3 regions of the Streptomyces sp. NBC_01176 genome follow, and region 1 is predicted to be linked to each of the others. Evidence: riboswitches for the same ligand, from Rfam matches in the RefSeq annotation. Region 1 holds a riboswitch; each other region holds the start of a gene.
The links. Region 1 has a riboswitch for thiamine pyrophosphate ahead of OG199_RS08305 (purine-cytosine permease family protein). Riboswitches for the same ligand answer to the same signal wherever they lie in the genome.

Region 1 (5,258 bases):
GTGGCGGTGCTCTCCCGGTCCCCGCTCGGCGCGCCGAACCGGACGCTCGGTCGGCGTATCGCGGCCACTCCACCCCGGACGACGGACCCGGCACGGACGACGGACCCGGCACGCGCGTCGCACACGCGTCCCGGGAGCGAGGTCGGCGATCCCGTGGCGCACGCGGTCCTGCTCCGCGTATCCGACGTGGCCCTGCTCCCCGTATCGCGCGCCGGCCGGTCGGCGATGCCCTCCGGCCGCTCGCCACCCGCGTCGCGTGCCCACGACATCCCGCGCCATACGACCCGGAGTGCCCCAATGATCACACCCCCGCGCGCGGTGCGCGACCGCATCCTCTCCCTGTCGCCCACGGAACTGCCCGCCTACATATACGACTTGGTGGCACTGCGCGCCCACGCCGCTTCCGTCAGAGCCGCGCTGCCGGATCGCGTCGAGCTGTACTACGCGGTCGAGGCCAACGGGGAACCGGAGATCCTGGCCGAACTCGGCCCGTACGTCGACGGTTACAAGGTGTCCTCCGGCATCGAACTGGACCATGTCGCCGAGGCCGCCGTGGACCGCCCGCGGGTCTTCGGAGGCACGGAGAAGACCCCGACGGAGCTGGCGGACGCGCTGGAGCGGGGCGTGACACGCTTCCAGGTCGAGAGCGAGTACGAGCTGTACATGCTGGCCGGGCTGGCCCAGCGGCACGCTCCGGACCGCCGGGTGGCGGTGCTGCTCCGGTTCGACCTCCCGGTTGACGGCCTCCTCGCGGCGGACGGCGGCGGGTCCGCCACCCCCTCCGGCCTCGATCCGGCCCGTGCCGACGTGATCGTCGGCCTGCTCACGGACGGCAGTTATCCGAGCCTCGAACTGCGCGGTGTCCACGCCCACTTGGCCAACGGGGTGCACGCCGAGGAGCATGTGGCGCTGGCCGAGTCCGTCGTCGCCTGGACCCTGGAACTGGCCGCCCGGAACGGCCTTCAGCTCACCGAGGTGGACCTCGGGGGCGGCATGGCGGTGGACTACGACCGCCCCGAGCGCCGCTTCGACTGGCACGCCTACGGCGAGGGCCTCGCCCGACTCGCCGCGGCCCACCCGGAACTGACGCTGCGGATCGAGCCCGGCCGCGCGCTGACCGCGTACTGCGGCTGGTACGCGAGCGAGGTACTGGACGTCGAGCACGGCTCCAGCGAGGACTTCGCCGTCATCCGCGGCGGCGCCGTCCACCTGAGCACCCCGGTGAACGGGCGGCACGACCAGCCCTGGTCCGTTCTCGAAGTGGAGCCGTGGCCGTACTCCTGGCCGCGTCCCGTGGTGCGGAGGGAGCGCGCCACCCTCACCGGCCAGCTGAGCACGCCGAAGGACGTCCTGGTCCGCGACGTCCGGGCGCAGGGACTGCGGGCCGGCGACCGCGTGGTGTTCTCCCTCGCGGGCGCCTACATCTCGTCCGCCCCGCACCCGGCCCCCGCGCGCTATCCGGAACCCGGGTTCCACTTCCTGGACGCGGGCGCCGGCGGCGACCGGTCCCGATGACCGTGCGACCGAACACCAGGAGTTGCCGTCGGGAGCGCGGCGGCGCATCCTCGGACACGCCTGGCAGGATCGTGTGCCGGACCAGGAGAGTGGCATGACCGTCGAACCGACCGACTTCACGACAGACAACCCGCTCGACTTCTCGTACGAGACCCGGCCCGGCCGGGTCGTCTTCCGGCCCGGCGCCGCCGTGTCCGCGACCCCCGGCGAGGTCGCCCGGCTCGGTCTGCACAGGGTGCTGGTGGTCTGCGGCGGCCGGGGCGAGGCCACCGCACGGGCGGTCGCCGACGCGCTGGGCGGCCAGTGCGCGGGGCTGCACGCCGAGGCCCGGATGCACGTACCCGCCGAGGTCGCCGCCCAGGCCGTCGAGGTGGCCCGCGAGATGCGCGCCGACGGTTGTGTGGCGGTCGGGGGCGGCTCCGCGATCGGCCTCGGCAAGGCGATCGCGCTGCGCACCGGGCTGCCGCTGATCGCCGTACCGTCCACCTACTCCGGCTCCGAGATGACCTCGGTGTGGGGCCTGACCGAAGACGGCGCCAAGCGCACCGGACGCGACCTCGTCGTCCAGCCCCGAAGCGTCGTCTACGATCCCGAGCTCACCCTCGGTCTCCCCGTCCCCCTCTCCGTGACCAGCGGCGTCAACGCCCTCGCGCACGCCGTCGAAGCCCTGTACGCGCCCGATGCCTCGCCCCTCGTCTCCCTCATGGCCGGGGAGGGCGTCCGGGCGATGACGGGCGCCCTGCCGGACGTGGCCGCCGACCCCGGCGACCTCGACGCGCGCAGCCGCGCCCTGTACGGCGCGTGGCTGTGCGGCGCCTGCCTCGGCGCGACCACCATGGGCCTGCACCACAAGCTGTGCCACGTCCTCGGCGGCACCTTCGGCCTGCCGCACGCCGAGACGCACACCGTGGTCCTGCCCTACGCCCTCGCCTACAACGCGCCCGCCGCGCCCCGGGCGATCGCCACTCTGTCCCGGGTGCTCGGCACGGACGACGTCCCCCGCGCCCTGCGGGAGTTCGCCGGAGGTCTGGGCGCACCCCGTACCCTCGCCGAACTCGGCCTGGAGGAGGCCGACTTGGCGGTGGCCGCAGCACAGGTCGCCGGCCAGGCATACCCGAACCCGCGCGAGGTCACCGCGCACGGCGTGCTGGGCCTGCTGACAGCGGCGTACGAGGGCTGGGAGCCGCGCGTCGGCTCCTAGCGCCGCGGCGCATCGCCCGCCGTCCACCACGCATCGACCCCGCGCACCCCGCGCACCCCGCGCACCCCGCGCACCCCGCGCACCCCGCGCACCCGACGAACCCCGCGGACCCCGCGGACCCCGCGGACCCCGCGCCGATTCGCCGGCCCCGCGCTCCCACGCGCACGGTCGGTGCGCACCCTGCCTGGGACGAACGCGCGGACCGGGCTATCCTGACGCCGAACCGGACACGGGGTGCCCCGCACGAGGGCTGAGATCACACCCGTCGAACCTGAACCAGTTAGGACTGGCGGAGGGATGTCTCATGTCGTTGCCGTATGCCCGTGGTGAAGTGGCCGTCGGGGGCCCGCAGGGCGTCTTCGACGGGCGGATGCCCGAGGCTCCCGGCGATCTGCGCGTCGAGGCGCGCGGCATCGCCCCGGTGCCGGAGGACCACCGCTACGGCGGCCCCGGCCGCCTGTTCACCGTGTGGTTCGCCCCCAACCTGACGATGACCGGTGTCTTCACCGGCACCGTGGGCGTCGCGCTCGGCCTGGACTTCTCCACCGCGCTGACCGCCGTCGTGCTGGGCACCCTGCTGGGCGCGGTGCCGACGGCGTACCTCGGCACCTGGGGCAGCCAGACCGGCGCCGGACAGCTGCCGCTCGCCCGGCTCGCGTTCGGGCGGGCCGTGCTGGTGCCGGGTGCGCTCCAGTGGCTGTCCTCGATCGCCTGGGACGCCCTGATCGGCCTGTTCGGCGGGGACGCGCTGGCCCAGCTGTGCGGCTGGCCGTTCTGGCTGGGAGTGCTGGTCATGATGGGCGCGCAGGGAGCGCTCGGCGTCCTCGGGTACGAGGTGATCCACCGGCTCCAGACCGTGATGACGTTCGCCCTCGCCGCCGCCTTCGCCGCGCTGACGGTGAAGCTCCTGAACGGCGACCACCCCGCCGCCACCGCCTCCGCGCACGGCGCCGACCGGGCCGGGGCGTTCGTCCTGACCTGCACCATCGCCCTCAGCCTGGCGCTGTCCTGGGCCCCCTACGCCAGCGACTTCAGCCGTTATCTGCCGCGCACGGCATCCCGGCCGCGCATGTTCTGGTGCACGCTCGCCGGTGTCAGTGTGTCCTTCGTGGCCGTCCAGGCGCTCGGCCTGTGGGGCGCCTCCGTCTTCACCGACCAGACCGCCCGCGGCGTCGACACCCTGCTCGGCGGCGGTGTCCTCGGCGCCTTCGGGCTGCTCGCCGTGGCCCTGGCCGCGCTGAGCAGCAACGCCATGAACGACTACAGCGGCTCGCTCGCCCTGCAGACCATGGGCGTACGCCTGCCGCGCCCGGCCGCCGCCGCGCTGGCGGCCGTCCTCGGCTTCCCGCTGGTGCTCTGGATGCACGCCGCCGACACCACGACCCGGTTCCAGAACGTGCTGCTGCTCGTCGGCTACTGGATCCCCGGGTTCGTCGCGATCGTCGCCGTCGACTGGCTCGTCCGGGCCAGGGCGCGCGCCGGCGCACCGATCGACCTGTCCGCCGAGAGCGCCCGCCCGCAGCCGTGGTGGCCCGCGCTGGTGGCGTTCGTCGGCGCCTTCGCCGCGGCGGTGCCGTTCATGAGCACCAGCCTGTACGTCGGTCCGGTCGCCCGCGCCCTGCACGGAGCGGACCTCGCCTACGGGGTGGCGTTCCTCGCGGCCCTCGCGGTGTACGCGCCGCTGCGGCTGCGTCGCTGACCACGGCCGCGGCCGGCCACGGGCCCTGTCGTCCCGCACCCCTCACCCGTCCCGCCTCACCCGCCCGCCTCATCCGTCTCGTCTCTCGTACGGAGCGAACCCGTCATGTCCTCGAACACGCCCGCCGCCCCGCCCCGCGTCCTGACCGTCGCCGGTTCGGACTCGGGTGGCGGCGCCGGCATCCAGGCCGACCTCAAGACCATGCTGGCGCTCGGCGCGCACGGGATGAGCGTGCTGACCGCGGTCACCGCGCAGAACTCCCTCGGTGTGCAGGGAGCCTGGGAACTTCCCGCGGAGGCGGTGCGCGCGCAGTACCGCAGCGTCGTGGACGACATCGGGGTGCAGGCGGTGAAGACCGGCATGCTCGGCTCCGTGCTGCTCGTCGAGACCGTCGCCGAGCTGCTGTCGGACGTCGCCGCGCCCGTGGTGGTGGATCCGGTGAGCGTCTCCAAGCACGGTGACCGGCTGCTGGCCGACGACGCGCTGGACGCCGTACGGGCCGCGCTGCTGCCGGTCGCGACGGTGGTCACGCCGAATCTCGACGAGACCGCAGAGCTCACGGGAATCGAGGTGACGGACGAGCGGGACATGGGCCGCGCCGCGGAACGGCTGCTGTCCTACGGCCCCCGCTGGGTCCTCGTGAAGGGCGGCCATCTGCCCGGCGAGGCCGTCGACCTGCTGACCGACGGCGCCGAACAGCACTGGTTGCGGGCCCCGCGCCACGACAACCGCCACACCCACGGCACCGGCTGCACCCTGGCCTCGGCCGTCGCGGTGGAGCTGGCGCGGGGGCGGGCGGTGCCGGAGGCGGTGCGGCGGGCCAAGGAGTACGTCACGGGCGCG
Region 2 (5,258 bases), 5.0 Mb from region 1:
GGCACGGCGGCCGACGGCGGTGGTACGTCCGCGTTCAGATGCTGGTAGATCACCTGGGCGGGGGAGTCACCGGAGTGCGGCTTGCCGCCGGTGAGCATCTCGTAGAGGACGACTCCGCAGGCGTACACGTCGACGCGGGTGTCGGCGGTGCCGTGCTCGATCTGCTCGGGAGCGAGGTACGAGACCGTGCCGAGCACGGACCCCGTCGTCTGGGTGACGGTGTCCACCGCCCGTACGAGGCCGAAATCCGCCACCTTGACCCGGCCGTCGTCCCCTATGAGGACGTTCTCGGGCTTCATGTCGCGGTGCACGAACCCGGCGCGGTGCGCGGCGCCGAGCGCGGCGAGCACCGGCTCCAGGACGTCCAGTGCGGCCCGCGGCTGGAGCGCCCCGCGCTCGCGCAGCACGTCGCGCAGGGTGCACCCCGCGACGTACTCCATGGCCAGATAGACGTACGACCCGTCCGTCCCCTGGTCGAAGACCTGCACCACATTGGGGTGCGCGAGCCGGGCCACCGACTTGGCCTCGCGTATGAACCGCTCGACGAACGAGACGTCGGCGGCCAGCGTCGGGTGCATGACCTTGAGCGCGAGCACGCGGTCCAGACGGGTGTCCAGGGCCCTGTAGACCGTGGCCATTCCGCCGACCGCGATCCGGGCGTCGACGCGATAGCGGCCGTCGAGCATCTGCCCGACAAGCGGGTCCTGAAGGGTCGTATCCACGCAAGCGAGTCTACGAGCCGTCGCCGTTGGCGCTCTCGCTGTGGCCCGTACCGGGGCGGGACTGCAGCCGACCTGTGACGCACATCGCGCCGAAGAGGTGACGCGGCCCGCTCCGCCGGCGGCGACCCCCACCACCCGGAGCCCCACGCTCCCACTGGCCGGAAACCGCCGTCACGCGACCGCCAGGAGGAGCCCGTGACGGCACGAATCGGTGCCACGGCGGGCACCGGTCCCCCGCCGCCGCGATGCCCGGCGCCGCCGCGCTAGAAGGCCGGCCGCTCCGGATCCAGCCGCGCCAGACCCTCGGCGGGAGAGGACGCCGAGGCGAAGTGCCGCCGGGGAATCCGCCCCGCACGCCGCGCGAGACGCCCCGCCTCCACGGCGTGCCTCATGCCCTCGGCCATCAGCACCGGCTCCTGCGCCCGTGTCACGGCCGAGGCGAGCATCACACCGGCACACCCCAGCTCCATCGCCAGCGCCGCGTCCGACGCCGTACCGGCCCCCGCGTCCAGGATCACCGGCACGCGCGCGTGCTCCACGATCAGCTCGAAGTTGTGCGGGTTGCGGATCCCCAGGCCCGAACCGATGGGTGAGCCGAGCGGCATGACCGCCGCGCACCCGACATCCTCCAGCTTCCGCGCGAGCACGGGGTCGTCGTTCGTGTACGGCAGCACCGTGAAGCCGTCGTCGACCAGCGTCTCCGCGGCGTCGAGCAGCTCGATCGGGTCGGGCAGCAGGGTGCGCTCGTCGGCGATGACCTCCAGCTTGACCAGATCGGTGCCGAGCGCCTCCCGAGCGAGCCGCGCGGTCAGCACGGCCTCGCCCGCGGTGAAGCACCCCGCCGTGTTCGGCAGGACGCGGATGCCGAGCCGGTCGAGCACGGACAGGACGGAGCCGTGCGCCGCGGGATCCACCCGGCGCAGCGCGACCGTCGTCAGCTCCGTCCCGGACGCCACGAGCGACCGCTCCAGCACGTCGAGACTGGGCGCACCCCCCGTACCCATGATCAGCCGGGACGTGAAGGACGTACCTCCGAGGACGAACGGATCGTCGGCCATGGGTCAGCCTCCTTGGACAGCGGTGAGGACTTCGACACGGTCTCCCTCGCGCAGGGACGTGGACGACCACTGGGTGCGCGGGACGACCGTCTCGTTGAGCGCGGCCGCGACGCCGGAGGGCGCCGCCGTGAGCGTGGCGACGAGCGTGTCGAGGGCGGTGCCCGCGGCGACGAGCCGGCGCTCGCCGTTGACGAGGATGTTCATACGGGCTGCTCCGTGCGTGTCGGGCTGAACCGGTGGGGAGTGAAGGGGCGCGCTTCCTCGGGGAGCTCCCCCGAGGCGAGGACGTGCGCCATGACGTCCCCGGTGACGGGAGTGAGCAGGACGCCGTTGCGGTGGTGGCCGGTGGCCAGCAGCAGTCCGTCGAGCCCGGTCGGGCCGAGCAGCGGAGCGTTGTCGGGCGAGCCGGGGCGCAGTCCGGCCCGGGTCTCGGTCAGCGGCAGTTCGGTGATCCCGGGCACCAGCTCATGGGCGTCGCGCAGCAGCTCGTACACCCCGCCCGCGGTCACCGTGGTGTCCCAGCCCAGCTCCTCGCTGGTCGCGCCGACGACGAGCTCGCCGCTCTCGCGCGGCACCAGATAGACCTGGCTGCCGCGGACCACGGCCCGCACGGTGCGGCTCAGGAAGGGCGCGTACCGCTTCGGCACGGTCAGCCGCAGCACCTGCCCCTTCACCGGGCGGACGGGCGGCCTCACGTCGTCGGGCACGCCCTCGAGTCTCCCGCTGAGGCTGCCCGCGGCCAGCACCACCTGCGTCGCCTCCAGCCGGTCGCCGCCCGCGGTGACGACCCCGGTGGCCCGCTCCCGGACCACGGTCAGCCGCTCCGCCCAGGTCCTGTGGAACACCACTCCGGCTCGCTCACACGCAGTGACCAGGGCCTTCGCGAGGCGGCGCGGGTCGATCTGGTGGTCGCCGTCGACGCGCAGACCACCACGGACACCCGGCGCGAGCATCGGCTCCAGCCGGCGGCACTCCCGGCCGCTGAGCCACTCCGAGTCGAGCCCCGAACGGTTCTGCAGGGCATGCAGTTCACGCAGATGGGCGCGGTCGTCGGAGTCCAGGGCGACGGCCAGCGTGCCGCACCGGCGATAACCGAGGTCCTGGCCCGCCGCCTCGGTGAGCTCGGCGACGAAGTCCGGATAGCGGCGCGCGGAGGCGAGGTTCAGGCCCAGCAGGGTCTGCTCGCCGTAGTGCAGCTCGGTGACGGCCGCGAGCATTCCGGCGGCGACCTGTGCGGCCCCGCCGCCCGGTTCCGGGTCCACGACCGCCGTGGTGAACCCGCGCTGGGCGGCCCGCCACGCCGTGACCAGGCCGATGATCCCGCCGCCCACCACCAGGACGTCGGACGTGACGGACCTCTCCGCCGGTGTATGCGACATGGGCGTCCAGCCCCTCCCTTCGCCGGCATGACCCGGATCAGGTTCGTACGGTCGGAGGCCGCCAGCCTCCCTCTCAGCCCGGTGCGTCCGGGCTCCCGCGAGTGCTCTACGTTGACCACCCTAGCTCGCTGCCGCGGGCCTCAGTAAGGGAGCCTCCGCCCATGGCCCGTTCGCTCGACGGCCTCGTCCTCGCCCCGGTAGCCGACCAGGCGCCGGGCCAGGTCGGGACCGGCACCCGGTTCACGTACCACGAGAAGGACGGCGAGATCTGGGCCGAGTACGCGGGTGGCGACATCGTCCGCGGCCGTCTCCTGGGGACCCGGGAGGGCGACCGCCTCGACTTCCGGTACGTACAGCTGGGACGCGACGGCACCACGTCCGGCGGGCACTGCGTGTCGGACGTGGTGGAGCTCTCCGACGGCCGGCTGCGGCTGGAGGAGACCTGGGAGTGGGAGTCGCGGACGGGCAGCGGGACGAGCGTGGTGGAACAGGGCGAACCCCTCGTAGGCCCCGCACAGGCCGCCCGCGTCGAACGGTCCGGCTGACACCGAGTCGCATTGTGGAACAGGTCACTGAGCACGTCCGCTGACTGACGGATTGTCAGGTGTCTATGGTGATCAGGTGAGCGAGCAGACGCAGGGGCAAGCGCAGGGGCCTACGGCACGCCGGGTCGTCATCGCGGGCGCGGGCATGGCCGGCGTACAGACCGCGGTCGCCCTGCGCGAACAGGGCTTCACCGGCGGAGTGACACTGATCGGCGCCGAGCCGCACCAGCCGTACGACCGGCCGCCGTTGTCCAAGGCGGTGCTGCTCGGCAAGGCCGAGCACTCCGCCTTCGACATCGACTTCGAGGCACTGGGCATCGAACTGAAGCTCGGCTGCGAGGCGCTGGGCCTGCGCCCCGGGGACCACGAGCTGGACACCGGCACGGGACCGGTGCCCTACGACGTCCTGGTCCTGGCGACCGGCGCGGAACCGATCCAGCTCCCCGGCGCGCAGGGCATGCCCGGCGTCCACCTCCTGCGCACCCTGGACGACGCCGAACGGCTGCGCCCGGTGCTCGCCCGGCAGCACGACATCGTGGTGGTCGGGGCGGGCTGGATCGGCGCGGAGTTCGCGACGGCGGCGCGCGAGGCCGGGTGCGCGGTGACGGTCGTCGAGGCCGCCGACCGGCCACTGGCCGGGGCGCTGCCCGCGGAGGTGGCCGCGCCGATGGCCGCCTGGTACGCGGACAGCGGGGCCTCGCTGCGCACCCACGCGCGCGTGGAGCGCGTCGAGCCCGGCGCCGTGGTGCTCGACGACGGGTCCCGGGTGCCCGCGGGCGCCGTGGTCGTCGGCATCGGCGCCCGGCCCGCCACCGCCTGGCTGGCCGGCTCCGGCATCGAGCTCGGCGCCCACCGCGAGGTCGTGGCCGACAGCCACCTGCGCACCTCCCTGCCGGACGTCTACGCGGTCGGCGACTGCGCCTCCTTCCCCTCGGGCCGGTACGAGGAGCGCCTTCTCGTCCACCACTGGGACAACGCCCTGCAGGGACCGCGCACGGTGGCGGCGAACATCATCGGCGAGGCCCCGGCGGCGTACGACCCGGTTCCGTACTTCTGGTCCGAGCAGTTCGGCCGTTTCGTCCAGTACGTCGGCCACCACGCGCCCGCCGACACGACCGTCTGGCGCGGCGACTCCTCGGGCGCCGCCTGGACGGTCTGCTGGCTGCGCGACTCCCGCCTCGTCGCCCTCCTGGCGGTGGGCCGCCCCCGCGACCTGGCCCAGGGGCGCCGTCTGATCGAGGCGGGCATGCCGCTGGACCCGGAGATCCTGTCGAATCCGTCCCGCCCTCTGAAGGACGCCATGGCCTGAGCGGGCTCCGACGCCTTCCGCTGGGGCGGGCGACGCCGAGGGGTCGGCCCTGGGCCGGTGGGGTCCCATGTCTGAGGGACGCCATGGTCTGAGCGGGTTCCGAGGCCTTCCGCTGGGGCGGGCGATGCCGAGGGGTCGGCCCAGGGCGTCTCCCGCTCGACGGGCGCCATGGTCTGAGCGGGTTCCGAGGTTTTCCTTCGGGTGGGCGACGCTGACGGGTCGGCGCATGGCCGGTGGGGTCTCCC
Region 3 (5,258 bases), 1.3 Mb from region 1:
CGATCCATGAGGCGATGCACGACATCCAGGGTGTGGATCGTCCCCGACCAGCGGTGCCCGTTGTTGAAGATCACCCACATGTCGACGTCATCGATTTCGTCAAGAGGCATCCCGGCGTCGGGGACGAAGCAGATCTCGTAATCGTCACGTCGGACGCGGTAGAACGCTCCGTCCCACACTGGGGGTGGCCCCCTTCACAACGGGCTGGTGCTGCGGGCCGGCCGACGCAGGCAGTACGGATCGTAAGGCAGCCTTCAGTGCTCCCGCACCGGTGTTTCGCGCACGCGAGGAGCGGCAGTCGCGAGTGTTCAACCGCATGACAACGCCGACGGACCGCGGCGTCTGCGGCCTGTCAGCGCAGGTGAGGAGCACACCGGGCCAAGGCTGAGCACGGGCCCGCGCTGCTTCGGGACGAAGCGGTCGTGGGCTACAGGCCGTCGCGCTCGATCAGCGAGCCATCGGGGCCCAGCGTGTAGAAGCGCGGCGACCCCATGGTTTCCATGATCTTTTTCAACTTCGCTTCTTCCTCCGCAGGGTCAGGCCCGTGAGGGTCCCGCACGTGGAATCCGTGGAGGTCGATGCCGTATGCGTTGATGTCGTCAGGTTCGGGGCGGCCCTCCTGGACGAAGCCGCAGAGTGCGCGGAGGGCATCTTCGCCTAGGTCCAACGGGTGGAAGGGCAGCGGGTACGGCTCTTCGTCCTCGTCGGGCCAGGGGGCGATGTCCGCGGGGCGGTCGCCGGCCCAGTAGGGCAGCTCGAAGGGGAGCGGTTCGCCGAGGTTCTCGATGATGCCGCTGTCCGGCGACAGGCTCAGGGAGCGGACCAGGCGCCCGTCCTCCCACACCGCGAACGCGAGCCAGTCGACGACGCTGTGCATGGCGTGCAGGACGAGCCGTCGGCCGGCGCTCGCCGCGACGAGGTGCTCGGGAAGCTGGGACGGGAAGTCGATCATCACCCGTTGGTCGCAGACGATCTCCACGCCCGGTCGGCTCGCTGCGTACGCCGTGTCTTTCGGCGGGTACACGCCGCCCCCCAGCGTCGAGCCGGGGAGCTGTTCGATCTCCCAGCCCGGGTAAAGGCGCCGCATCATCTCGGACGTCCGCGCCAGGTCCGCCGCCCCCGCCTGCCGCAGCAGGGCCGGCACCTCGCCGTTTGCGTAGATGAGCAGTCCCGTTTTGGCTCCCATGGCCCCTCCCCGATGAGTCGCGCTCGATGGTCGTCGCACCATAGCCACCGGCACTGACATCGCCACGAGGGTCCGACCGAGGACCGTGCTGGGCCGTCCCTGGGCCGTGCGAGGTCGACCAAAGCTGACAGGCGGCACCCGTGGGTGACCACCCCCACCCCGCTCTGGCCTGGGCTCCCCGAGTTGATCTGCGACACTGGAAGGGTTATGCCGAAGCCCGGAGAACTCACATTCGTCGCCCCCCGCGGAGCCAAGAAGCCGCCGCGGCACCTTGCCGACCTCACGCCCGCCGAGCGTAAGGAGGCCGTTGCCGCGATCGGGGAGAAGCCGTTTCGCGCCAAGCAGCTCTCGCAGCACTACTTCGCGCGGTTCGCGCACGATCCCGCGGAGTGGACGGACATCCCGGCCGCCGCGCGCGGCAAGCTCCAGGAAGCGCTGCTTCCCGAGCTGATGACCGTCGTGCGGCATCTGTCGACCGACCAGGAGACCACGCGCAAGACCCTGTGGCGGCTCTTCGACGGCACGCTCGTCGAGTCCGTGCTGATGCGCTACCCGGACCGGGTGACCATGTGCATCAGCTCCCAGGCGGGGTGCGGGATGAACTGCCCGTTCTGTGCCACCGGCCAGGCCGGGCTCGACCGGAACCTGTCGACCGGCGAGATCGTGCACCAGATCGTGGACGGCATGCGGGCGCTGCGGGACGGGGAGATCCCCGGGGGCCCGGCGCGGCTGAGCAACATCGTCTTCATGGGTATGGGAGAGCCGCTCGCCAACTACAAGCGGGTCGTGGGCGCCATCCGCGCGCTCACCGACCCCGAGCCGGACGGCGTCGGACTCTCCCAGCGCGGCATCACCGTGTCGACGGTCGGACTGGTCCCGGCCATCCACCGGTTCTCCGACGAGGGCTTCAAGTGCCGCCTCGCCATCTCCCTGCACGCGCCGGACGACGAGCTGCGCGACACCCTCGTCCCCGTGAACACACGGTGGAAGGTGCGGGAGGTGCTCGACGCGGGCTGGGAGTACGCGGCCAAGTCGGGGCGCCGGCTCTCCATCGAGTACGCCCTCATCCGGGACATCAACGACCAGGCGTGGCGCGGTGACCGGCTCGGGCGGCTGCTCAGGGGCAAGCCCGTGCACGTCAACCTCATCCCGCTGAACCCGACCCCGGGCTCGAAGTGGACCGCCTCGCGGCCCGAGGACGAGAAGGCGTTCGTCGAGGCCATCGCGGCCCACGGCGTGCCGGTCACCGTCCGGGACACCCGGGGCCAGGAGATCGACGGGGCGTGCGGCCAGCTCGCGGCGACCGAGCGGTAGTCTGACCCGGCACGTACATTTTCATATTCCGACATCTTCATATTCCGACAGGGGAGCGCCACAGCGCTGAGAGTGCGGCAGCCGGAGCACCGGTGGGCCGCAGACCCTCTGAACCTCGCCCAGGTCATTCTGGGTAGGAAGTTCGGGCATCACTCAAGCTGTTGCGCCCTGCCCGGGAACCGCCGAGTTCCCGGGCAGGGCCGCGTCTCTTCCTGGTCACCCCAGGAGGAATCCAGTGAGCACCAAAGTGAGCACCAAGAGGCGGACGACCGCGGCCCTGGTCGTCGCACTGGGTCTCGTCACGCTGTCCGCGTGCGGCTCGTCCGGTTCCGGCGACAAGGCCGCCGACTCCAGGACCGTGACCCTCGTCAGCCACGACTCCTTCGCCTACTCCAAGAGCGTGCTGCACGCCTTCGAGCAGGAGTCGGGTTACAAGGTCAGGATCCTCAAGGACGGCGACGCCGGCCAGGCCGTCAACAAGGCCATCCTGACCAAGGACAACCCGCAGGGCGACGTCTTCTTCGGCGTCGACAACACCCTGCTCTCCCGGGCGCTCGACAACGGGCTGTTCCAGCCGTACGAGCCCAAGGGCTCCGACCAGATCGTCCAGCGCTACCGGGTCGACCAGGAGAAGCACCGGGTCACGCCCATCGACTCCGGCGACATCTGCGTCAACTACGACAAGGCCTACTTCAGCAAGCACGAGCTGGCCCCGCCCACCTCCTTCGACGACCTGATCAAGCCCGCGTACAGGAACCTCCTCGTCACCGAGAACGCGTCCACGTCCTCGCCCGGCCTCGGTTTCCTGCTCGGCACCGCCGCGAAGTACGGGGACGCCGGGTGGCAGGGCTACTGGAAGAAGCTCAAGGCCAACGGCGTGAAGGTGGTCGACGGCTGGGAGCAGGCCTACAACGACGAGTTCTCGGGCTCCGCGGGCGGCAAGAAGGCCAAGGCCGACCGGCCGCTGGTCGTCTCGTACGCCTCCTCGCCGCCCGCCGAGGTGGTCTACGCCGACCCGAAGCCGAAGACCGCGCCGACCGGGGTCGCGAACGGCACCTGCTTCCGCCAGGTCGAGTACGCGGGGCTGCTGGACAACGCGAAGAACACGAAGGGCGGCAAGGCGCTCCTCGACTTCCTCATCAGCCTCAGGTTCCAGGAGGACATGCCGCTGAACATGTTCGTGTACCCGGTGCGTGAGACCGCGAAGGTGCCCGAGGTGTTCGTGAAGTTCGGCCCGCAGGCCGCGCACCCCGAGACCCTGGCCCCCGCCGAGATCGCCAAGAACCGTGACCAGTGGGTCAAGTCGTGGACCTCGCTCGTACTGAAGTAGCCGAGGCGGCGCCCAGGAGGCGTGGGAGCGCGACGCGGCTGTGGCTCATGGCCCTGCCGGTCGTGTTCTTCGCCGTCTTCTTCGCCTACCCCGTCGCGGCGATCGTGGCCCGCGGTCTCGAGGTCGACGGGGTCTGGCGGCTCGGACGGATCGGCGAGGTGCTCGGCCAGGCCGACATCCGGCACGTGCTGTGGTTCACCACCTGGCAGGCGCTCGCCTCGACAGCGCTCACGCTGCTGATCGCGCTCCCCGGCGCGTATGTCTTCGCGCGCTTCGACTTCCGGGGCAAGCAGGTGCTGCGCGCGGTGGTGACCGTCCCGTTCGTACTGCCCACCGTCGTCGTCGGCACGGCGTTCCTGGCGCTCATCGGCCGCGGGGGACTCCTGGACGGCCTGTGGGGCGTCCGGCTCGACACCACCGTCTGGGCGATCCTGCTCGCGCACGTCTTCTTCAACTACGCGGTGGTCGTCCGCACGGTCGGCGGGCTCTGGTCGCAGCTCGACCCGCGCCAGGAGGAGGCCGCGCGCATGCTCGGCGCTTCCCGGTTCGCGGCCTGGCGCACGGTGACGCTGCCGGCCCTGAGCCCGGCCGTCGCCGCCGCCGCGCTCATGGTCTTTCTCTTCACCTTCACCTCGTTCGGGGTGGTCCAGATCCTCGGCGGGCCGACCTTCTCCACCCTCGAGGTCGAGATCTACCGGCAGACCTCGGAGATCTTCGACCTCGCGACGGCGGCGGTGCTGACGATCATCCAGTTCGTGGCCGTCGGCGCGATCCTCGCCGTCCACGCCGCGACCGTACGCCGCCGGGAGACCGCCCTGCGTCTGGTGGCCCCGGAGACGACCGCCCGCCGGCCGCGCGGGGCCGGGCAGTGGGCACTGCTCACGGGAGTGCTCGCGAGCATCGCCGTCCTGCTCGTGCTGCCGCTCGGAGTCCTGGTCCAGCGATCCCTGGACACCCCCGGCGGCTTCGGACTCGGCTACTACAGGGCGCTCGCCTCCGACGACGGCGGCATCTTCCTGGTGGCCCCGATCGAGGCGATCGGCAACTCGCTGGAGTACGCGCTCGCCGCCACCGCGATCGCCGTGGTCATCGGAGGTCTGGCGGCCGCCGCTCTCACCGGCCGCGCCGGTCGGCTCGTACGGGGTTTCGACGCACTGCTGATGCTGCCGCTCGGTGTGTCCGCCGTGACCGTCGGTTTCGGGTTCCTGATCGCGCTGGACGAGCCGCCCCTCGACCTCAGGAGCAGCTGGATCCTGGTGCCGCTCGCGCAGGCGCTGGTGGGCGTCCCCTTCGTCGTACGGACGATGCTGCCCGTGCTGCGGGCCGTGGACGGACGGCTGCGGGAGGCGGCGTCGGTGCTCGGGGCCTCGCCGTGGCGGGTGTGGCGGGAGGTCGATCTGCCGATGGTGCGACGGGCGCTGCTGATCG

Region 2: another riboswitch for thiamine pyrophosphate. It lies ahead of thiO (glycine oxidase ThiO); the one in region 1 lies ahead of OG199_RS08305 (purine-cytosine permease family protein).
Region 3: another riboswitch for thiamine pyrophosphate. It lies ahead of OG199_RS13780 (thiamine ABC transporter substrate binding subunit); the one in region 1 lies ahead of OG199_RS08305 (purine-cytosine permease family protein).

Annotation. Positions count from the first base shown of each region.
Region 1 is NZ_CP108600.1:1,977,744-1,983,001, reverse strand. It holds gene OG199_RS08315 (type III PLP-dependent enzyme) at 298-1,515, shown strand; gene OG199_RS08310 (maleylacetate reductase) at 1,610-2,716, shown strand; TPP riboswitch at 2,937-3,031, shown strand; gene OG199_RS08305 (purine-cytosine permease family protein) at 3,021-4,415, shown strand; gene thiD (bifunctional hydroxymethylpyrimidine kinase/phosphomethylpyrimidine kinase) at 4,521-5,258, shown strand, end outside.
Region 2 is NZ_CP108600.1:6,942,562-6,947,819, forward strand. It holds gene pknB (Stk1 family PASTA domain-containing Ser/Thr kinase) at 1-722, opposite strand, end outside; gene OG199_RS30025 (thiazole synthase) at 986-1,780, opposite strand; gene thiS (sulfur carrier protein ThiS) at 1,784-1,984, opposite strand; gene thiO (glycine oxidase ThiO) at 1,981-3,159, opposite strand; TPP riboswitch at 3,157-3,268, opposite strand; gene OG199_RS30040 (hypothetical protein) at 3,321-3,704, shown strand; gene OG199_RS30045 (FAD-dependent oxidoreductase) at 3,781-5,013, shown strand.
Region 3 is NZ_CP108600.1:3,267,022-3,272,279, reverse strand. It holds gene OG199_RS13795 (hypothetical protein) at 1-179, opposite strand, end outside; gene OG199_RS13790 (DUF6928 family protein) at 428-1,186, opposite strand; gene rlmN (23S rRNA (adenine(2503)-C(2))-methyltransferase RlmN) at 1,394-2,500, shown strand; TPP riboswitch at 2,540-2,658, shown strand; gene OG199_RS13780 (thiamine ABC transporter substrate binding subunit) at 2,736-3,830, shown strand; gene OG199_RS13775 (ABC transporter permease) at 3,806-5,258, shown strand, end outside.